Regions from separate parts of the Glacieibacterium megasporae genome, predicted to be linked through region 3. Evidence: riboswitches for the same ligand, from Rfam matches in the RefSeq annotation. Region 3 holds a riboswitch; each other region holds the start of a gene.

Evidence for each region. Region 3 has a riboswitch for cobalamin ahead of KTC28_RS11030 (DUF1852 domain-containing protein). Riboswitches for the same ligand answer to the same signal wherever they lie in the genome.
Region 1: linked by a shared signal. The riboswitch ahead of KTC28_RS05525 (TonB-dependent receptor plug domain-containing protein) and the one ahead of KTC28_RS11030 (DUF1852 domain-containing protein) in region 3 are both predicted to bind cobalamin.
Region 2: linked by a shared signal. The riboswitch ahead of KTC28_RS01685 (TonB-dependent receptor plug domain-containing protein) and the one ahead of KTC28_RS11030 (DUF1852 domain-containing protein) in region 3 are both predicted to bind cobalamin.

What each region holds. Positions count from the first base shown of each region.
Region 1 is NZ_CP081848.1:1,188,502-1,192,709, forward strand. Features, by position in the region: gene KTC28_RS05515 (penicillin-binding protein 1A) at 1-511, opposite strand, end outside; gene cobU (bifunctional adenosylcobinamide kinase/adenosylcobinamide-phosphate guanylyltransferase) at 565-1,080, opposite strand; cobalamin riboswitch at 1,111-1,311, shown strand; gene KTC28_RS05525 (TonB-dependent receptor plug domain-containing protein) at 1,464-3,371, shown strand; gene cobO (cob(I)yrinic acid a,c-diamide adenosyltransferase) at 3,462-4,073, shown strand; gene KTC28_RS05535 (ABC transporter substrate-binding protein) at 4,079-4,208, shown strand, end outside.
Region 2 is NZ_CP081848.1:347,581-351,788, forward strand. Features, by position in the region: gene KTC28_RS01680 (hypothetical protein) at 1-281, opposite strand, end outside; gene KTC28_RS01685 (TonB-dependent receptor plug domain-containing protein) at 738-2,645, opposite strand; cobalamin riboswitch at 2,796-2,997, opposite strand; gene KTC28_RS01690 (hypothetical protein) at 3,159-3,362, opposite strand.
Region 3 is NZ_CP081848.1:2,329,221-2,333,428, forward strand. Features, by position in the region: gene KTC28_RS11025 (methionine synthase) at 1-481, opposite strand, end outside; gene KTC28_RS11030 (DUF1852 domain-containing protein) at 507-1,490, opposite strand; cobalamin riboswitch at 1,614-1,845, opposite strand; partial or broken gene KTC28_RS11035 (nitrilase-related carbon-nitrogen hydrolase) at 2,079-2,858, opposite strand; gene KTC28_RS11040 (MFS transporter) at 3,168-4,208, opposite strand, start outside.

The sequences.
Region 1 (4,208 bases), 1.1 Mb from region 3:
ATATCTGGTTGAGGTAGAGTTCGAGGATCTGCTGCTTGGTGAACGCCGCCTCGATCCGCCGTGCGAGCACCGCCTCCTTCAGCTTGCGGACGTAGCTGACCTCACCGTTGAGCAGCAGGTTCTTCGCCACCTGCTGGGTGATCGTCGAGGCGCCCTTGGGCCGGCCCGACGAGCCGAGGTTGGTCCATGCGGCGCGGGCGATGCCGAGGAAGTCGATTCCGCCGTGGTGGAAGAAGTCCTTGTCCTCGGCCGAGATATACGCCTGGACCAGCCGCGGCGGCAGTTCGTCGTAGCTCAGGTACAGGCGACGCTCGCGGCTGAAGCTCGTTAGGATCGTGCCGTCGTTGCCGCGCACGGTCGACGGCAGCGGCGCGGCGTATTCGGCGAGTTTCGACGCATCGGGCAGCCCGGTCGTCACCCACGCATACAGTCCGACCGCGGCAGCCGCGCCGAGCAGGACGAGCACGCCGAGAATGATTGCGGCGGTGCGGAGACGGCGGGCGGTGGTCACGGGGCGGGGTATAGCATGGCCGCGCGCGGGTGAAAGCGTGGTCTGTCGCGCCGCTATTTCAGTCGCATCGCGATCCCGGCGACGACCAGCCGGACATCGTCGACAGCGGCGGCGACTTGCTGGTTCAGTCGCCCGGCGACGTCGCGGAACTGCCGTGCAAGCGCGTTGTCGGGGACGATTCCCCAGCCGACTTCGTTGGTGACGAGGACGATGATCCCTGCGGAGGACGCGATTGCCGCGACAAGCTCAGCGCCTGCCGCGTCGGCGTCGACCCCGGCAAGCATGGTGTTGCTTGCCCACAAGGTCAGGCAATCGACCAGAAGCGTGCGACCGGCACTCGCCTCGCGGACGATTGCCTCGGGGAGGTCGAGCGGGCTTTCGACCGTGCGCCAGCGGGCATCGCGGTCGCTGCGATGGCGGGCGATGCGGTCGCGCATCTCGTCGTCGAACGCCTGCGCGGTGGCGATGAAGACGAGCTCGCCGCCGGAGGATTCGGCCGCGCGTTGTGCCAGCCGGCTCTTGCCCGAACGCGCGCCGCCGATGAACAAGGTCGATCGTGTCTCGGTCAAACTTGCTTGCCCCCGCCGCCGCGCGCCGATAAGGCGTCGATCGTGACAGGTTCCCAGAGATGGGATGAAAAGGGAACCCGGAAGCAGACAGTCGGTCTGTAATCCGGGGCTGTGCCCGCAACTGTAACCGGCGAGCCTTCGCCCAAGTGCCACTGGAGTTTACGCTCCGGGAAGGCGGGATGAAGGTGCTGACCCGGGAGCCAGGAGACCTGCCTGTCGCGGTCGTACCTTCGCGTGGACGGGGTGTTCCAAGCGATCGAGGTGAAATCCTCGCGTGTCGACGTCGTCGGGGTCGTGCGCGCGGGAAAGCTCCCGTGTCTTCGCGAATGCTGATGCGTGCCACCGGTGCATGCGGCCCCTTGTTGTCGATCAAGGGGATACCAATGCGCTCATTTCATATTCTACTCGCCTCCACCGGCCTCGTCCTGACCGCCGCCGCCCGCGCCGACGATGCGCCCGATACGATCGTCGTCACCGCCGACCGCACGCCCGAGCCGCTGTCGCGGGTCGGCCAGTCGATCACCGTCATCGACGCCGCCGAGATCGCCCGCCGCCAGGACAACACGGTCGTCGATCTGCTCCGCACCGTTCCGGGGGTCAGCTTTGCCCGCAACGGCGGCATCGGCACCGCGACGTCGGTGTTCATCCGCGGCGCTGAAAGCGACCAGACCGTCGCGCTGATCGACGGCATCAAGCTCAACGACCCGTCGGCTCCCGGCGGCGGCTTTAACTTCGGCAACCTTCTCGTCGGCAACATCGCCCGCGTCGAAATCCTGCGCGGCCCGAGTTCGGTGCTGTGGGGCAGCCAGGCGATCGGCGGCGTCGTCAATTTGATCACCGTCCCGCCGACCGACGATCTCCACATCAACGCGCGCGGCGAATACGGCTACCGCAACACCGGGCAGGGCGTCGCCAACGTCTCGGACAAGTTCGGTCCGCTGTCGGCGAGCTTCGGCGGCGGCTATTTCCGCACCGACGGCATCTCGGCGTTCGACGAGCGCAAGGGCGGCAAGGAGAAGGATGGCTATCGCAACTACGGCGCGAACGCCAACTTGAACCTTGCACTGAACGACAACGTGTCGGTCGACCTTCGCGGCTGGTATTCGGATAGCCGCGTTGGGTTCGATGGCTTTCCGCCGCCGAATTTCAGCCTGGGCGACACCACCGACTATGGCACGACGCGCGAGATCGTCGGCTATACCGGGATCAACGCCGCGCTGTTCGACGGGCGGCTCCACAACCGGCTCGGCTTCGCGATCACCGACACCCGCCGTCACAATTATGACGGGACGGCCGCCAACGCCGAGACCTTCGCCGGTAATGGGCGCAACGAGCGCTTCGAATACCAGGGCGTCGCCAACATCGTCACCGGCGTCGATGCGACCTTCGGGGCCGAGCGCGAACGTTCGCACTTCACGACGTCGAGCTTCGGCGGACCGGTGACGATCGGGACGCAGACGTTGACCAGCGGCTACGGCCAGGTCGTCGTGACGCCCATCACCGGCCTTACCGCAACCGGCGGCGCGCGCTACGATAGCCACAGCCGCTTCGGCGGGACGACGACGCTCGCAGGCAGCGGCGTCTACACCCCGAACGACGGCGGCACGACCTTCCGCGCGAGCTATAGCGAGGGGTTCAAGGTGCCGTCGCTCTACCAGTTGCAGAGTGAATACGGGAACCAGCTGCTCCGCCCCGAACGCTCGCGCGGCTGGGACGCCGGGGTCACCCAGCGCGGCCTTGAAGGACGGATCGAGGCGAGCGCGACCTACTTCAGCCGCACCAGCAAGGACCTGATCAACTTCATCTCGTGCAACACGCCGCTGACCGGGATCTGCGTCAACCGCCCGTTCGGGACGTACGACAATGTCGCGCGGGCGGTGAGCAAGGGCGTCGAGCTGACATTGTTGGTCCGACCGATCGACGCGCTGACGCTCCAGGCAAATTATACCTCGCTCGATGCCGAGAACCGCTCGCCCGGCGACGTCAACTTCGGCAAGCAGTTGCTCCGGCGGCCGAGCCAGACCGTCAATGTCCTGCTCGACTACCATTGGAGCTTCGGGCTCGACACCGGCGCGACGGTCACCCACGTCGGGCGCAGCTTCGACAATGCGTCGAACACGCGGCGGCTGCAGGGTTATGTCGTCGCCGACCTCCGCGCGGCGTATCCGCTGACGAAGCAGATCGCGGTCACCGCGCGCGTCGAGAACCTGTTCGACGAGAAGTATGAGACGACCTACGGTTATGGGACGACCGGGCGCGCGGCGTACGGCGGTATCCGGCTGAGCTACTAAAGCGATGACCGGACTCGCCGATCATGCTCTGAGTGCAGGTCGGCGGGTCCGGTGGCGTGACGTTGCAATTACCTTGCAGGAGAAGCCGTCGTGACCGAGACGCCCGAGGATCATGCCCGCCACAATGCGCGGATGGCGCGGGTCCAGGCGGCCCGCGCGCGGATGCAGGAGCGGCGGACGCTCGAACGCGGCCTGCTCATCGTCCACACCGGCAACGGCAAGGGAAAGTCGTCGTCGGCGTTCGGTATGGCGATCCGCAGCCTCGGCTGGGGGATGAAGGTCGGCATCGTCCAATATGTGAAGGGCGGCTGGGAGACCGGCGAAAAGACCTTTTTCCACGCCTATCCCGACCTGCTGACCTTCGAAGTGATGGGCGAGGGCTTCACCTGGGACACGCAGGACCGCGCCCGCGACATCGCCGCCGCGCGCGCGGCGTGGGAGCGGTCGAAGGAGCTGATCCTCGATCCGTCGTACGAGTTCGTCATTCTCGACGAGCTCAATATCGTCCTGCGCCACGACACGCTGCCGATCGCCGAGATCGTCGATTTCTTGCGCGACCGCCCGCTGACCAAGCATATCTGCATCACCGGGCGAAATGCGAAGCCCGAGCTGATCGAGCTCGCCGACCTCGTCACCGAGTTCGAGGAGGTCAAGCATCCGTTCAAGGCAGGCTTCAAGGCGCAGAAGGGCGTCGAATATTGATCGGCGTGCTCGCCCTCGCGCTCGCCGCAGCGACCTCCGGTCCCCGGATCGTCTCGCTCAACCCGTGCGTCGACGCGGTGCTGATGCAGGTCGCCGACCCCGTGCAGATCGCGGGGATCAGCCATTATTCGCAGG
Region 2 (4,208 bases), 2.0 Mb from region 3:
TCGGAAACCGGCGGCGGCAGGGCTAGCCGCTGGGCGCGGCGGATCAGACGCTGCAGCGCCCGATCGTGCGACGCCCGCGAGTGCTCGTTGAGACCGAACGCCGGCGCGAGGATCCAGTCCGCCCCATATACCGTGGCCAACGCTTCGTTTATGGCAATTCGAATAGTGACTTCGCAGATCTGCAGCGGGAACAGGAATGCCTTGGCGAGGCGCGCGTTCCACAGATAAAGGCCTCCTCGACGATTACGCGACTCGACTTCGCGGCTAGGGATCGCAGGCATTCGCAATTGAACGATGCCTGTCGGAATTGTTCGGAAGAGTCACCACAAGACATCGTCGGTGCCCGCATGGACGTCCGGGAGTGAAGCGACCTCTGCATCGCTCAGCGCCGTCAGATGCTTACGGTAGTCGGGCCGGACGACGGGCACCGCGGCGGCGCGAGTACCGCAGCGAGCAACGGGAGCCCGGGTTCGCTTCTGGGAACGGCCACGACTTGCTCCGAATCGTCGACACCGAAAGTTCCGGCGGTCGGACGTTTCAGCGCGCGCGATGCCTCTCGAGACGCCAACCGCCGCCGATCGTAGGCGATCACCGCATTCTTCTACGACTACGGTGATTATTCCCGTCGGCGGGTCGATCCACGCGGATTACGGTTCGGAGAACATTCGCCGTGCGAGGTCGATCCGCCAACTGTGCCCACGGAACGGATCGATCGAGGCGAGCGCGGTGGTCATGGGCTAATAGCTCAAGCGAACGCCGCCATAGGCCGCGCGCCCGAACGTCCCGTAACCGTAGGTCGTCTCATACTTCTCGTCGAACAGGTTCTCGACGCGCGCGGTGACCGCGATCTGCTTCGTCAGCGGATACGCCGCGCGGAGGTCGGCGACGACATAACCCTGCAGCCGCCGGGTGTTCGACGCATTGTCGAAGCTGCGTCCGACGTGGGTGACCGTCGCGCCGGTGTCGAGCCCGAAGCTCCAGTGATAGTCGAGCAGGGCATTGACGGTCTGGCTCGGCCGCCGGAGCAACTGCTTGCCGAAGTTGACGTCGCCGGGCGAGCGGTTCTCGGCGTCGAGCGAGGTGTAGTTCGCCTGCAGCGTCAGCGCATCGATCGGGCGGACGAGCAGCGTCAGCTCGACGCCCTTGCTCACCGCCCGCGCGACATTGTCGTAGGTGCCGTTCGGGCGATTGACGCAGATCCCGGTCAGCGGCGTATTGCACGAGATGAAGTTGATCAGATCCTTGCTGGTGCGGCTGAAGTAGGTCGCGCTCGCCTCGATCCGTCCTTCAAGGCCGCGCTGGGTGACCCCGGCGTCCCAGCCGCGCGAGCGTTCGGGGCGGAGCAGCTGGTTCCCGTATTCGCTCTGTAGCTGGTAGAGCGACGGCACCTTGAACCCCTCGCTGTAGCTCGCGCGGAAGGTCGTGCCGCCATTGTTCGGGGTGTAGACGCCGCTGCCCGCGAGCGTCGTCGTCCCGCCGAAGCGGCTGTGGCTGTCGTAGCGCGCGCCACCGGTCGCGGTGAAGCCGGTGATGGGCGTGACGACGACCTGGCCGTAGCCGCTGGTCAACGTCTGCGTCCCGATCGTCACCGGTCCGCCGAAGCTCGACGTCGTGAAGTGCGAACGTTCGCGCTCGGCCCCGAAGGTCGCGTCGACGCCGGTGATGATGTTCGCGACGCCCTGGTATTCGAAGCGCTCGTTGCGCCCGTTGCCGGCGAAGGTCTCGGCGTTGGCGGTCGTCCCGTCATAATTGTGGCGGCGCGTGTCGGTAATCGCGAAGCCGAGCCGGTTGTGGAGCCGCCCGTCGAACAGCGCGGCGTTGATCCCGGTATAGCCGACGATCTCGCGCGTCGTGCCATAGTCGGTCGTATCGCCGAGGCCGTAGTTGGGGGGCACGAGGCCGTCGAACCCGGCGCGGCTGTCCGAATACCAGCCGCGCAGGTCGACCGACACGTTGTCGTTCAGCGCAAGGTTCAAGTTGGCGTTCGCGCCATAGTTGCGATAGCCGTCCTTCTCCGTGCCGCCCCGGCGCTCGTCGAACGCCGAGATGCCGTCGGTGCGGAAATAGCCGCCGCCGACGCTTACCGACAACGGACCGAATTTGTCCGAGACGTTGGCGACGCCCTGCCCGGTGTTGCGGTAGCCGTATTCACCGCGCGCATTGACGTGGAGGTCGTCGGTCGGCGGGACGGTGATCAAATTGACGACGCCGCCGATCGCCTGGCTGCCCCACAGCACCGAACTCGGGCCACGCAGGATTTCGACGCGGGCGATATTGCCGACGAGAAGGTTGCCGAAGTTGAAGCCGCCGCCGGGGGCGGACGGGTCGTTCAGCTTGATGCCGTCGATCAGCGCGACGGTCTGGTCGCTCTCGGCGCCGCGGATGAAAACCGAGGTCTGGGTGCCGATGCCGCCGTTGCGGGCGAAGCTGACGCCCGGCACGGTGCGGAGCAAGTCGACGACCGTGTTGTCCTGGCGGCGCGCGATCTCGGCGGCGTCGATGACGGTGATCGACTGGCCGACCCGCGACAGCGGCTCGGGGGTCCGGTCGGCGGTGACGACGATGGTATCGGGGGCGTCGTCGGCGCGCGCTGAGGCGGTGAGGACGAGGCCGGTGGTGGCGATTGAGATGTAAAGTAAGCGCATGGCGGTTCCCTTGGTCAACAACAAGGGGCCGCATGCACCGGTGGCGCATCAGCATTCGCGAAGACACGGGAATTCACCCGCGCGCACGACCCCGACGACGTCGACACGCGAGGGGTTCACCTCGATCGCCCGGAACACCCCGTCCGCGCGAAGGTACGACCGCGACAGGCAGGTCTCCTGGCTCCCGGGTCAGCACCTTCATCCCGCCTTCCCGGGGGGGTAAACCCCAGTGGCAATTGGGCGAAGGCTCGCCGGTTACAGTTGCGGGCACAGCCCCGGATTACAGACCGACTGTCTGCTTCCGGGTTCCCTTTTCATCCCATCTCTGGGAACCTGTCACGATCGACGCCTTATCGGCGTGCGGCGGCGGGGGCAAGCGAGATTGACCGAGACACGATCGACCTTGTTCATCGGCGGCGCGCGTTCGGGCAAGAGCCGGCTGGCCCTTTTAGGTCTTCATGGACGCCGAGATCGAAACGACATCCAGTCTGTCAGCGTGATTATCAACGCCCGTTACTGCAGGTGGTCTTGACCATCGAAGAGGCGTGCATGCGCCAGTATCAGATGGAGGTAGCGTTCCAAAGCCCGATGCCAAGCCGCGCGGTCGCCAGCCAGAAATGCGGTTTCGGCTTCGTCGAAGACGGCGTCGGCCTCGGCTCCGATGAGGTCCGAGGCCGACAGGACAAGTTCTTCGGTCCAGAAGCTAGGGGAGTCCATCAACCAGCTCCGTCACTACGGTCGGCGGCGGCGGTTCGGTGGCCGACATTCCACATTACTACGATCAGCTTGTCCGTTAGCAGCGGCGATCGTCGCGCACGCAACGCTTTGAGACACGATCCCGCCGTCGACGGTCATGACGGTGAAGGGCGGTATGAGGCGCGGGGCTTGGGAAATGCTCGGCCGCGGGCCCCCGCAACAAGTGAGCGGAGAATGGCCGCACGGGTCGTTCCCCATGTTACGACAGGCTTGCCCTCGGCCGCCATGACCGTCGCGAACAGCACAATCGAGAAGGCTGTCATGAGCTGTTACGAGACTGCGATGGAACGCAACGAATACGCGCAACACGAATGAGCAGATCCGTTCAACGAGTGGGGTCAGGCCAACCTCCTTATGCGTTCGCCCGATCTCGCGTCGATCGGGATGTGGGACGCTCGACGAAAGTCGAGCCTACCCGTACCAGTCGGGCAAGCGGTATCTTTATGCCGTGCTCGCAAAGTGCATCATCGCCCTCGATGCCGCGGAGAGCGACAAACGTGCCGCGTGCAAGGAGGACGCACGAAGGCGATCCCTCGCGCCGATCCTGAAGCCGGCATGCTTCGAATTCTGCCCCGGTCATGAAATCAACTTACCATCTACCGCTAGTACGACAAGGTGGGACAAGCGAAATGCGGTCTGCCCGACCCGCAAAAGACGCAATTCGAATTCGCGAGACCCCCTGATCCGCCATTGCGAAGCCCCCGCGTTCGCCGCTGCATGCCCGTCCATGCCATTTGCAACGGACGTCGCAATGGCGCGTGCAATTCCGTCGCCGCGTCTCCACTAATGAAGTCGCCCATTCGTTTT
Region 3 (4,208 bases):
TGAGGATCTTGGCGAACTCCCACGCCAGCTTCTCGCGGCTCTGATAATGGTCATCATAGAGAGTATCGATCATCGTCATCGGTCCGGGCAACGCCCATTTTATCGGCTGCCCGGTTTGCCGGCGCAGAAATTTAGCATCTTCGATAAAAACCGGATTTTTGCGTTCGACGGTGCCGACCACCGTCGGCACGCTAGCGTCGTATCGATCGCGGATCCTGACAGTCTTCCGCGTCTCAAAATCAACCCCGTTGAGATGCTCGATAAACGTCGTGACGAAATGCTGGCGCGTCTGTTCGCCGTCACTGACGATATCGATGCCGGCCTGCCGTTGATCGTCCAATGACAGACGCAAAGCGTCTTGTTTGCCATCGACCAGATCTTTGCCATCTAACTTCCACGGCGACCAAAGCGTCCCGGGTTGCGCAAGCCAGACGGGCTTGGGCAAGCTGCCGGCAGTCGAAGTAGGTAGCAATGTGTTCATGGTAGCGGCCTTATGTCTTGATGAATCAGAGCGTGAGACTTGCGGACCATTGCTCGAGTGCGGTCTGATAGGGCTTGATCAGGCGTTCCTCGGTGAACCTGCCCTGCTCGACAGCTAGTCTGCTGCGTTCTTCACGATCGTAGACGATGCGAGTCAGCGAAAAGTCCTGGTACTTAAGACTTGGCTGATAGCGTTCTGCGGCTGCAGAGTTGGCGTTGTAAATTTCAGGCCGATAGATCTTCTGGAAAGTCTCCATCACACTGATCGTGCTGACCAGCTCAAGATTGGTGTAGTCACCAATCAGGTCGCCAAGATGGTAAAAGGCGAACGGCGCGACGCTGTTCGGGGGCATGAAATAGCGAACTTTCATCCCCATCTTGGCGAAATATGCGTCGGTGGCTGAAAACTCGTCGTTACGATATTCGAAACCCAGTATGGGGTGCTTGTTCGTGGTCCGGTGATAGGTCTTGCTGCTCGACACGCTCAGACAGATGACCGGCGGCTTGCAGAAATTTTCCCGATAGTCGCTCGAACTCAAAAAGTGCTTGAATAAATTGCCATGCAGGTCGCCGAAACCTTGCGGATCGCCAGATCCGGGGTGCGTCTTCAGGTGCTCCGACAGCAGAACATTGAAGTCATAATCGCGCACATAGGACGAGAAGTTATTGCCGACGATGCCGTCGATCCGCTCCTCGGTCTTTCGATCAACGATCTTTGTCTGAAGGATTTCGATCAGCGGGAAGACGTCGTCACGTCCTTCGGCATCGATACGCAACTCGACCGAGACAATCTCGAGCTCGACCGTGTAACGATCGCCCCTCGGATTGTCCCAGTGCGCGAGTGAATTGAAGCGATTGTCGATCATGCGCAGGGTATTGCGCAAATTTTCCCGCCGGCTCTCGCCCCTTGCCAGATTGGCGAAGTTGGTTGTGATGCGGGTATTGTCGGCGGGACGGTAATTCTCGTCGAACGCAATGCGATTTATCGAAAAGGCAAAGATTGTAGGCATCGACCGGTCACCTGCTTTTGCCGGACGAGAGGGCCGAAGGAAGAGCGCACAGGACCGGCAAGCCGGCGCCGAAGCCCCAGCCCTTGAGTCAAGCGCGATCCACCGGAGGAACCCCCGTCCGAGGAACGTATCGCGTCGGAGGCAGGTCTACTGACTTACGGGTCAATGCGACGGTCCCGGCCTTCCCAGCACCCTTGCGGGTGCCAGTGACACGAAATGGAGCCGCCGCTCGCCGCTTACAGTTGCGGGGGCAGCGCCGGATTCCGCTCTACGAGCGCCACCGGCTTCCCGTCTTAGCCCCGTCGCCCGGCTCATCTCTGAGTCGGAAACGGGGAACCTCGACAGGTCGGTTACACACCCAATGGCCATACGTGTCAACAGGCATATAAAGACATCTTTATATCGTTATGAGACGCACATGTGGTTCGACATGACGGTGATCTAGGTTGTCTCGCCCCGACCTATTATCGACGTCGCTGGATAGTGAATGACTGGCAGCTTTCAGAAAGCGGACAATCACGTTGAAAATGGCGAGTTGTAGATCAACGAATGCGGCAAAGTTCTGCGATCGCCGCGTCTCGGTGGCGTTCAGGTAAGCGTCCGCAGTCCCGGCCGCTCTCGCATGTCGATCTGGAGTTCGAAGATATCAGGACGGGAATAGTGGCCGGCGGTGTCGAGATAAAGCCGACCTTCCGCGACGATATCGGTATCGATAACCGCGTTCAGGGTCAGCGTGTCGTCTTGTCCGGCGGCAGCAATGATCGTCGCGTCGGGACCAACGATCGCGCTTCCGCCCGATTTGAGCAGCTCGCGCTCGGCTGGGATTGCTTCGAGCATAGCGCGAGCGGCGGGCTCATCGGCTTCGAGGCTGTCGAAGCCATCAAGCACCTGCGATCGAGTAAGGACGGTGCCGGCAGCAGCGACGAAGCACTGGCCTTCGAAGGCATAGTGCCGGCTGGCGAGGAGGTGAAGTTCGGTGACGGCAGGCCAGAGCGCGAAGTGAAGAACTTCACCATGTTGGTGCCGCGCTGCGCGAGCGAGCGGCATCCAGTGCTCCCAGCAGATGAGGGCGCCGACAGGACCATATTTTCCCGGCCAGGGTCCGAGGGTGCTGCCGTCTGCTGCGGCCCAGATCAGCCGCTCGTTGTGGGTCGGCATGATCTTGCGGTGGATGTCGCGCCTCCCCGGGGTCAGGCGCACGACGGTGTTGAATATGCTCGAGCCGCGCCGCTCCTGAATGCCCATCACGATCTCGACCGAAAGTTCAGCGGAGAGGGCGGCCAGATGCGCGATTTCACGCCCCTCGAGCTCGGGACAATTGTGCAACAGGACGCGAAATAGTGCCTCGGCGGGCTTGTGGCCAAAAAGCGCCGACCCGGGGGCGTCATCGAGCCATACAGGATAGCCGGGAAGCCATGCTTCCGGAAAACGATGACGTCGGCCCCGTTGCTCGCCGCCTGTCGGATCAGCCGTTCAGCGCAAACGATACTAGCGGGAAGGTTGAGAAAAACGGGAGGACTCTGAACGATCGAGATCGAGATCATCGGCATCGTGGCGCTTCTTCCGGAAGCGATGCGAGCACGCGGCTTTGGTGGTGTGGCTGGCGCAAGCTGGCGGCGGTGCTATCGACGCCGGGAAGGGGACCGGATCTGAACGACCGTTGCGCGTTTGTCGGTATCATTCTGGCACGCGCGTGCGGACCCATTGGCGTCGTAGAAGCGTGAGGCCAGCCAATAACAATCCGGCCGGGATCGCCATGAGCGAAAAGGCGATGGCGCCGCTGGTGCTCGCGAATAATATGGCGGTGAGCCGCGAGCCTGCGGTTCCACCCAACGCCGAAAACATCACCACCAAGCCCATCAACTCGGTATGCCGCGATTTTGGGCTGGCGGACAGCAGGACCGAGACGATCGTCGGGTAAACCGGCGCGAGGCAGAAGCCGACCACGAGGAAAAGATATGCGGCGAGCGGCGCTTTCGTCCAATCGGTGATCGGCGTTGTCGCTGCGCTGACGCTGCTCAATGCACCGATTGCCAATACCGCACCCGCCACCACCACAAGGCAGATGATCAGGATCGGGTACCAGTTGACGCGGCGCATCAGAACCCCGCTGACGAGGCGCCCGGCTGCAATCGATGCAGCATAGACGCTGCCGGCGATGACGCTGGTCGCCTGCGAAAGGCCCAGGACCTCGTTGTTGAACGTCGGCAGCCAGGTGCCGATCCCCTGCTCGATGAACACATAGGTGAAGGCGCAGGCGATAAAAATTAGCACGAGCGGCAGTCGCACCAGCGCGAGCATGGCGGCGATCGAAGCCGTTCCGGGTTCCGGTTGATCGGCGCTCTCGTCGATCACGACCGAGGCGAGCAGAACAAAAGCCACGACGCACAAGGCGGCGAGCGGCCAATAGGCGTCGAGCCAGTCGCGATTGCTCGTAAGCCGTCCGCCGCCGATGAAGTGGCTGAACAGTACCGCGATCGACAGCACCCCCAGCATGAACGCGCCTTCGATGATTGCAGTCAGGCTGGCGTGCTGGCGGCTGGTCGACGTCGCCAGCCCGATCATCGCGTAAAGCCCGATCTTCACGCACGCGAAGGCGAAGCCGATCACAGCGTAATGGAGGCAGATCGTCAGATAGCCCGGCAGTAGGGGCATCAGCACGCAGGCCAAACCAGTGACTGCGAGCCCCGCCATCATCGCGCGTTTCAACCCGATCCG